DNA from 2 places in the Paenibacillus sp. FSL E2-0177 genome. Region 2 is predicted to be linked to the other one. Evidence: a T-box and tRNA genes for the amino acid it is inferred to sense, from the RefSeq annotation. Region 2 holds a T-box; the other holds one or more tRNA genes.
What was found. A T-box is a leader RNA that pairs with one kind of tRNA and senses whether it is charged. The one in region 2 lies ahead of MHI25_RS24880 (valine--tRNA ligase), so its partner is inferred to be a tRNA-Val.
Positions count from the first base shown of each region.

Region 1: it encodes a tRNA-Val, which carries the amino acid that the T-box ahead of MHI25_RS24880 (valine--tRNA ligase) is inferred to sense. The anticodon was not compared.

Region 1 covers NZ_CP150307.1:2,818,195-2,823,012, forward strand. Annotated here, with positions in the region: gene MHI25_RS12490 (hypothetical protein) at 419-586, opposite strand; gene MHI25_RS12495 (hypothetical protein) at 1,056-1,190, shown strand; gene MHI25_RS12500 (hypothetical protein) at 1,310-1,450, shown strand; gene MHI25_RS12505 (hypothetical protein) at 1,506-1,631, shown strand; gene MHI25_RS12510 (helix-turn-helix domain-containing protein) at 1,624-1,815, shown strand; tRNA gene MHI25_RS12515 (tRNA-Val) at 1,956-2,027, opposite strand; gene MHI25_RS12520 (hypothetical protein) at 2,180-2,482, opposite strand; gene MHI25_RS12525 (copper amine oxidase N-terminal domain-containing protein) at 2,645-3,790, opposite strand; gene MHI25_RS12530 (site-2 protease family protein) at 4,062-4,818, shown strand, end outside.
Region 2 covers NZ_CP150307.1:5,562,004-5,566,821, reverse strand. Annotated here, with positions in the region: gene MHI25_RS24890 (RluA family pseudouridine synthase) at 1-902, shown strand, start outside; gene MHI25_RS24885 (LysM peptidoglycan-binding domain-containing protein) at 1,234-2,601, shown strand; T-box leader at 2,796-3,079, shown strand; gene MHI25_RS24880 (valine--tRNA ligase) at 3,183-4,818, shown strand, end outside.

The DNA.
Region 1 (4,818 bases), 2.7 Mb from region 2:
CTAGGTGTTGTTAGAAATTATGAGTTGCCACGTTTGTCCCGTAGCGATTTAGATTCAGAACAAACATAAAATAACCTGTCAAGCTAATGCCTGAAGAGTCTATTAGGTGCTTATACGATAAACTCTGTAAATACTGGGCTTCGAAGCATGCCAGATTTGGTCCGGGACTCCAGATGTACAAACTCCGTATCCTTACCTTTGTATATCAAGATATCAAAGATGGCGTAATACGCTGGGAGTGTCCCAGTGAGTTGAGTTATTTTATCAGTTCCTCTCGCTTGAAATCGGCTCATAACAGATTCAAAATCGGATACTCTCAGTACGAAGATACAGGGACAGAGAGGGTTAATAGCCCTCCTCTCACAAAGGTTATAACGTAGTAGATACATATTGCGACATGAAAAAAAGATAAAAATGCTTATGCATCCTTATCCTTTTCAAGTAATTCTATTATTCTGTCTAATTTTTTTTCTATGTTAGTAGTTTTATCTGAAACTTTGTTTTTGGTTCCATAATCACCTTTTAACAGTAAAACCAAGGGAATCGCCAAAACAAATACCAACGGTATTAAAAAAAAATATTGCAAGATAGCACCTCATTAAAAGTTTTTATTTAAGTATAACAAATTTCAAAAAAAAGACTCTCTCCCACAAGGAGGATATAAGAGATAGTTTGGCTGTACTGAACTTATAAAGGGGTTGGATAATCTTCATTTCTTACCCATTAAAGATATACCATAGTAATCCATAAGCTATTCCGAAGTAAGCAATCACACCTAGTAAAGAGATGGATAAAAGAATAGTGATAACTTTCTTGCCGTTCATAAAATTCACCTCTTAATTAATATAGCACGGATTTAGGGAGGAACTGACGTCAATATGGTTAAGATCATCTTTGCTTTTATTCTCTTAGTTTCATTCATAGGGTAAATCGCCGAAATGGACAGAAATAAATTCGGTAGCATGACATGGCAGCAATATGTGTTGCTTCAATAATCGCATTAGCTGCGGTGGTTATTTTTTCATAAAACCCAAATTTGAGAGGAGCAATTATAAATGAAAGCCAACGTAACTACAAAGATCAAGGATATCAAATTTGGTAATAAAGAGGACGTAATCACGTTAACGATCGAGGGCAATATCACAGACCAGCAGGTATCCATCCTGCGAAACATTAAAAATACTGGCTAGCATTCGTAAGCTTCAGCAGCTCGCAAGCTGATCTGGATGATTATACTCCAACACATACGCATCAAGGTATTCGCGGAACGATTGATAATGATGGATCGGTTAATGTTGACTCCGGTCAGATGACGATAGAAGAGGTGACTGAAGAGGAAGACGAGAACGAAGAAAGAGAAGACGATCAGGAAGAACAGGAAGAACAACAGGAACTAAAAGATACAGATGGTCAAATAATTCCTGTGAATAAAGACGATCTGCCGTTCTAAGATGGTATACTCCCCGACTTCGGTCGGGGGATTCTTAACAAAGGGGGATTGCCCAGTGCAACAGATTTTATTGCCTGAGATAGATAGAGAACGGACGCAAGCTGCCGTTGAAGCGGCTCTTGAAAAATATAGGATATTTGAGTTTTTGTCTTTCGAGAAGGAGGAAGAGAAGGGTGATTGAACAAAGGTATAAGACTACTTCTGATTATCCCTCTGTACTTACAGCGAAGGAAATACAACAAATACTTGGTATAGGTGAGCGTCAAACATATGAACTATTAAACTCGGGTCAATTTCATATCGTGAGGGTCGGAAAGATGATAAAAGTCTCAAAAGATGTATTTCTTAAATGGTTACAAGGATAAAAAAGTGGTGCCGATTATGGCACCACTTTTTTGCTTTAGTCTACTACAGGGCACCATAATGGCACCAATTTGTATTTCAGTCAAAACCTAAACATCCCTAAACAAAAGAAAAAGCCTTATTATATAAGGCTTTTTCAGTATAGGACGGATGGGGTTCGAACCCATGACCCCTACCCTGTCAAGATAGTGCTCTCCCGCTGAGCTACCGTCCTGCGACGAAATTTATAATACCATACGATAGAGTAGGATGGCAATTCTTTTTTATAATCAATATAGATGTAGAGTTGTATTTACTTCTTAATTTTCTCCGATTAAGTAGTTAAATAGCTAGAAAGGGGATGACCCTTCATCCCCCTGCACCGAGTCAGATAAAAAACGGGAGTAGAAATAGACTGCTTATTCCGAAAAAAGGGATACGGCGTGGATAGAAGCGGCGTCTTGGGTAAAAGCCGGGCTGGAACCCGAATTGTCTATAGTTCGACTGCTCGGCAGGCATTCCGTTCATACGATCGACCATTTCATTGCTGGGAACCGCTAGGGTGATATAGTTCTGATCCACGTGAGCGATGAAGCCGTCAAAGGATTGACCATCAGTCGTTACTATACCTACATATTTATTCATGCAATTCCAAGCGACCTGTTGATGAAAATTTGTATTTGATTCCATGGATATCCTCCTCGAATGTTTCAATCCTGATAACAGTCTATGGTCCTTTGCCTACAACGTTCACGGCGTTTGCCTATATGTAGGAAGGTTAATTTTCAGGGATAATCACTGGGGAGGATTCGATTAGTTCTTTAATCTATACACATGCTTGTGCTGTACTTTCTAATCAGTATTATTCTTGGAGTTATTGGAATGAGCTTCAATGGAGTAGATAACTTCTTTTTTGCCAGTAAGAGGGGAGTCATTTATAAAATACAATTTGTCACCGCTCCGTTTTACGAATTTCAAAGTATCTCCTTTAAAAGGAACATCGTTATTTTCCGCATATTCCTGATCCTTTGCTGTGAGTAGCTCCTTATACAAAAGGGTTCGCTCGCCTGTTTGGCGGTCGATTAAGGTTAGCAATCCATTCTGATTTCCACGAAGCAGTATGATTTCTTTATCAATGCTTTCTACATAGTAAGCATCTTCCTCGCCACCCAGCTTTACAAGATCAAGAGTATCTATTACATTGCCTGTGCCGTCTTGGATGAAACGTAAGGTATTACCATCATGCAAGATGAGGTTGCCATCATAAGGTTTGAAATCCGCATCTCCTCTGAACTGGTAAGCGAATGTGGCCTTGCGTAGTAATGCACCATTTTTGAATATGAGTGTGATTTCGCGTGTATTAATATGAGGCTCTCCATAGGAATCAATAATCTTAATGACTAGCAGACCCCCCGCCGTTTTCTCGATCTTCATTCCTGCCCAGTCAAAGTTTGTTTGGAGTGAAGTGAGTTTTATCACCGTATCCTTGCCTTGTGAGACATATAAATCACCATTAGCTTTGACCAGCGTATAGGTACGCCCTCCAAAGGATTCTGTGAAAACATTGTAGGTCTTCAGATCATCTGCTAAAAGTGTGTTCGTTGTGGAGTCCAGACGGAGATGGCTGCCTTCGAAAGCCTTAACGATAAAACGGGCCGGCACATATATCCCATCTTCTTTGGATTTAAAAGGTATTCCTCCTAGATCTACCGCTTTCCCGTCAAGCACGCCTGTTTGACTCCCGATTCGAATAGCAAAACTTTTAGTCCAGCCTTTGAATAGAGCACGTTTGCCGGATTTATCCCATTCCATTTTTAAGCCAGCTTGCCCAGCGATCCCCCGAACATCTACGTAGATTACACCATTTTTGAGCAGCGCAGGTCCGCCTATGTTTCCACCAGGAACGCCAAATTGGTAGTATACTTGCGAAGTATTAGCAGAGGAAGCTTGGGCGAGCGCAGAGGACTCCGATACAGTTAATGAAGAGCTTGTTGACATGGTGGCAGGGAGTAAAAGTGTTGAGAGCATTAAGACGGATAACCAAGCTTTGGAGTGAAAAGAGAGCATATGAACCAACCCTTTCTTTATCTGGCAGTAAAATTTATCCAAGATAGTTGGTTTGACGCTGAAACGTTTCTAAAAGTTGCGTCGTATACTTTCCAAAGGGCTCACTGTAGAAATATCCTTAATGCTTCTATGATAAGATAGATGGAACTGTACAGTAGTTTCTTAAAATTGAAAGATAAAGGAGCTTGTGATCTTGCCGCAAATGCAAAATGAGCAGAAAAAGAATACTTCTACTCCGCTGAAATGGTTGGGGGGCGGAGCCGCCATGCTCCTGTTAAAAGGAAAGGCGATTTTGTCTCTGCTGAAAATAGGTAAAATTGCCGGGCCGTTAATTTCCATGATGGTTTCTATAGGAGCATATGCTTTGATTTATCCGTGGGGGTTTGCTATAGGTATCGTCCTGCTTTTGCTTGTTCATGAATTGGGACATGTTATAGCCGCTAAGCGGATCGGGCTACCCGTCAGCGCTCCGTTATTTATTCCTTTTTTAGGCGCCTTAATTACTATGAAAAAACATCCGCTGGATGCGAAGACAGAAGCGTATGTTGCTTTTGGCGGACCGATTCTGGGTACTATTGGGGCTACTGCTGTTTTTGGAGCGGGATACTATATGGATAGTCCGCTTCTTTATTCCCTGGCTTATATAGGCTTATTACTTAATTTGATTAATCTGCTGCCAATCCATCCGCTAGACGGTGGACGTATTGCTACCGCAGTTACGCGCTGGCTGTGGCTTGTGGGTCTGGTGGGTGGCTTAGCTATAATCGTTTACTTGCGTTCGATTTTGTTCTTTATCATCTGGGCAATGTTTGCTTACGATCTGTATAATAAATATGTGAAAAGACGTAACAACAACCGCCCGCAGTCTGTGACTAAGGGGTTCTTAATTCCCGTGGAGCCCTTGCGAGAGGCGGGTTACATGATTCCAGGAGCTGAGCATCGCCGGGATTTACCTTTTA
Region 2 (4,818 bases):
GCGCTTGGACCCGGCGTGGAGAGTGGCTGGAGGTAACACCCGGCAAAATCATTACTGGAGCCGAGGATACGCAGGCAATGATTGACAAGTGGCTGCTAGAAACTGTAGGTATGCCGGAGAAACTTTATCTGCGGTTACGCCGCGAGGGAGGCATTCAGTGGAAGGGTGACCGGCTTCGGCTGGCGCTTTTTCCCGATCGTGAAGCGGGGCTTGAACCGATATGGGAAGAGCTTGAGGTGTTGTACGAGGATGATTTTTGCCTGGTAGCTCATAAACCAGCTGGGCTGGCGGTACATCCAGATGGCAGTGGAACAGGTGTAACTCTGGATCACCTCGTAGCTGCGCATTATATCACTTCCGGCGAAAATGTGGCTGTGCGCCATATTCACCGCTTGGACAAAGATACAACGGGTCCGGTAATGTATGCGAAAAATGAGTTCGCACAGTTAGTTCTGGACGAGAATATGCGTGAAAAAAGCATCTCGCGGCACTACGCCGCGATCGTTGAAGGCATCGTGCCGCCTGCGCTTAAGGTGATCGATGCCCCGATTGGGCGCGACCGGCATCACGCTGCGCGCAGACGGGTCTCGCCCGGCGGACAATCTGCCGTGACGCGAATCATCGAGCGCGAGGCACTGCATGGCGGAAGCCTAGTGCATGTGCAGCTGGAGACTGGACGGACGCATCAGATTCGCGTTCATCTCAGCCATATGGGTCATCCCTTGTATGGGGATGAACTATATGGCGGTCCGGTTTGGGCTTCCAGCGCTGCCGGCCGCCATGCCCTGCATGGCGAGGCATTGTCCTTCCGCCATCCTTGGAGCGGAGAACAGCTGGAAGTCAGCGATCCGTGGCCGGAGGATATGCTGCAGCTGCGAGAGCTGCTGTCTGAAGCACCCTGACAGATACGTAAGTGGCTAAGGAACAGTAGAATCAGCAAAAGCTGGTTCTGCTGTTCTTTTTCTATTTTTTCAGAAAAAAAACATCTATCCATGTCTTATTAATAAAAGCAGCATATAATACTTTGTTCTTACGAAGTAGTGCATCTATCAGCAGGCTGAAGGTTTGGTGAGCTCTTAAATTCATGAAATTTATTAGCATCCTGTCCGGTTAGTACTACCAAAGTTGTCATGCCTCTCTGTTTGAAGCATATACATGTGGGGAGTAACATTTTGGGCTTATGCTCTGGGCCTGTCTCAGGGTTAGATTATGCCAAGAAGGAGGACATATCCCGTGTTTGATCAGTCCCACGGCTTGCGGTTTGATATTTACGAACGCATTCACCTTTCGGAAGAGCTTCCGGGAATAGCTGAGCTGGAGGAGGTTGAACTACTTCCGGAAATTCAGGTGATTCAGCGGGAGGATCGGGCCGAGTTATATGGTCAGCTGTTGCTTACCGGGCTTTACCGGAGTGAAGATGACCGAACACAACGTCTGGAGCATGCCATTCCCGTGGAAATCACTGTTCCGCTTACACGCGTCAGCTCAATTGAAGATATTGGGGTAGAGATTGAGAATTTTGATATCGATCTGCTCACGATGCGCACTGTGAATATAACAGGCGTATTATCGCTGCGGGGGATCGGTGGTGCGGACCCTCAACCTCAACCAGCCTGGCAGCAAGAGGAGTATACAGTCGCCTATTCTCCTGTGAATGATGACAGGGTAGAAGCTACTGCGGAGCTACAAGAACAGGAAAATGATGCACTTTATGAAAATTCACAGTGGACCTTTGGTGAGGATGCCTCACAGGTTGCTGTAGAAGAACATGAGCATGCCGAAGCGAATGAACAGGAAGCAGAAGAATCATTAGTCTCAAGTGGAGCCGCTCATACGTCCCCTGTAGTCAATTTCTCATCCGGTCAGGAGAAGGACAAGGGAGCTAAAGCACGGACACATAGTCTGGAGTCCCAAGTTGAGGATGCTAAAGCGGGTTTATCCGATTACTGGTTTAAAGCCGAGGCCCAGAACAAAGAGGTTGAGGTGTCTCAGCTGAATCAAGCAAGCTATGTGAGCGAAGAGAACCAACAGTCGGCAGAGGAATATTTTACTCCTAGAGAGACCGCTGTTCCAGCCGTTAGTGCAGATGCAATTCAGGATATCCCTGTGTTCGCTTCTGAAAATGAGGCTAATAATGAGCTTCCTAAGCAAGAAGAGAATACTGCGCCGATTAATGAGAATGCGAACGAAGTTTTTGTTTCACAAGAGAGTGTGGCTTCTCATGAGGAGAAACAAGATCTTAAGATCGCCTTGGGCAGTAAAAAAGAAGCAGAAATTCCGGAAAAAGAACATCTCACCTTCTCTTCTTTACTAAGCTCCAGTCGTGTCCGTAAAGAGCAGGAAGCTCTGCAGTCGGAAGGAAATACATCTGCAGCAGTGGACGTTCCAGAGGTTGGCAATAATACGGAATGGAAGAGCAGATTCATTGCCAGCGCGGATGGAGCTAACATGTTCCGCAAAGTTCGGCTGTGTATTGTGCAGCGTGAAGAAACACTGGATACCATAGCAGAGAAGTATCAGCTAAGTGCGCGGGAGCTGGTAATGTATAATCGCTTATCCGGGCAGAGTGTAGAGGAAGGCCAAGTGTTGTACATCCCGTAATCGAATCGTGATGCGTACACACATGAATAGGTGAATCCCGATCAGGTATTAGGATCGGGATTTTTGCTGTTTCATTGTTGGAAGGGATGCTTCAGAAGAAATAAGTCGAAATTCAGCCTAAAGTCCCGCTGCAAAGGCGTATCCAGGTTGACTAGGGGGGGCTCAAAATGTATTATGGAGTAAGCAATATCTAAGTAAAGACTGGGAACGGGAAGAGTAGGCGGTCAGCCCTTCAGAGAGCGGAATTGCAAGTGCTGTGACATTCCGTAGGAAACAGCCCCCGAAGTCGCCCCGGAGTCGCCCTTCTGAGCTTATCTTCATACCTGTGAAGGATAAGTTAGGTTGTGGCCGGTAGCAGCCGTTATCTGTACGAGTGTCGCGCTAAGCTTCTGAATCCGTAGGGTAAGAAGTGTAGTTTTATTTTTCATTGGCGCGAAACAAAGGTGGTACCGCGAAAGAATGACCTTTCGTCCTTTGAGACGAGGGGTCTTTTTGTTTTTTTCAGAGACCTGTGCGCTCTATACAGCAACTTTATTAACAACTATAAGCAACTACAAGTAAACTAGTGGAGGTATCAGAGAATGGCTGACCAAAACCATCTAACAGCGGCAGATGCTGCCGCTACGAATGAATCTAAAAACGAGATGCCAACAACGTATGATCCGAAGGCAGCAGAACAGAAATGGTATTCCTACTGGACAGAGGGTGGATATTTCCGTGCAGGCCAGCGTCCGGATGCTCAGGCCTATAGCATTGTGATCCCGCCGCCAAACGTAACGGGAATGCTGCACATCGGGCATGCGCTCGATTTCACATTACAGGATATCCTGATTCGTACTAAACGGATGCAGGGCTTCGATACGCTTTGGTTGCCAGGTACGGACCACGCAGGTATTGCAACACAAACGAAGGTAGAGCAGAAGCTGCGCGAGCAGGGGATTTCCAGACATGACCTCGGACGTGAGAAGTTCCTGGAGCAGGTGTGGGATTGGAAAGACAAATACGCGAACACCATTCATGAGCAGTGGGCAAAAATGGGACTTTCCCTTGACTACTCCCGCGAGCGTTTTACCCTCGATGAGGGTTTGTCGAAGGGAGTTCGCGAGGTATTTGTTAAGCTTTATAATAAAGGCTTGATCTATCGCGGTAAACGTATCATCAACTGGGACCCGGCGGCTCGTACGGCGTTGTCGGATATCGAGGTTGAATATAAGGAAGTTAACGGTCATCTGTACCACCTGCGTTACCCCCTTAAAGATGGCAGCGGACATATCACTGTAGCGACCACACGTCCGGAGACGATGTTGGGTGATACGGCAGTTGCTGTTCATCCTGAGGATGATCGTTATAAAGATCTGATCGGTAAAACCCTGATCCTGCCGATTATCGGCCGGGAGATTCCAATTATCGCTGACGAGTATGTAGATAAAGAGTTTGGTAGCGGTGCGGTTAAGATCACGCCAGCTCATGATCCAAATGACTTCGAGGTAGGTCAACGGCACAATTTGCCGCAGATCAACGTAATGGATGAGAGCGGTACGATGAACGAAGAAGCAGGACCTTACCAAGGTCAAGACCGGAGTGAATGCCGTAAGGCCATCACGGCGGATCTGAAGGAGCAAGGCGTTCTGATCTCTATTGAAGATCATGTGCATCAAGTTGGACACAGTGAACGTTCAGGAGCGGTTGTTGAGCCGTACCTGTCCACACAATGGTTCGTGAAGATGCAGCCGCTCGCCGAAGCTGCCATCAATGCACAGAAGGATGGTAATGGGGTTAACTTTGTACCTGAACGGTTCGAGAGAACCTACCTGAACTGGATTGAAAACGTACGCGACTGGTGTATTTCCCGTCAGCTTTGGTGGGGGCATCGTATTCCGGCTTGGTATTCTGAATCTACCGGTGAGCTGGTTGTGGCGAATGACGAGGAAGAAGCGCGCCGGATCAGCGGCTTAACCGACCTGAAACAGGACGAGGATGTGCTGGATACTTGGTTTAGCTCCAACCTCTGGCCGTTTGCAACCCTAGGCTGGCCGAATGAAGACAGTGCAGATTTCAAACGTTACTATCCGAACGATGTGCTCGTAACGGGCTACGATATTATTTATTTCTGGGTAGCGCGGATGATCTTCTCGGCACTGGAATTCACCGGAGAGAAACCATTCTCGGACGTATTGATGCATGGTTTGGTACGGGATGCTGAAGGACAAAAAATGT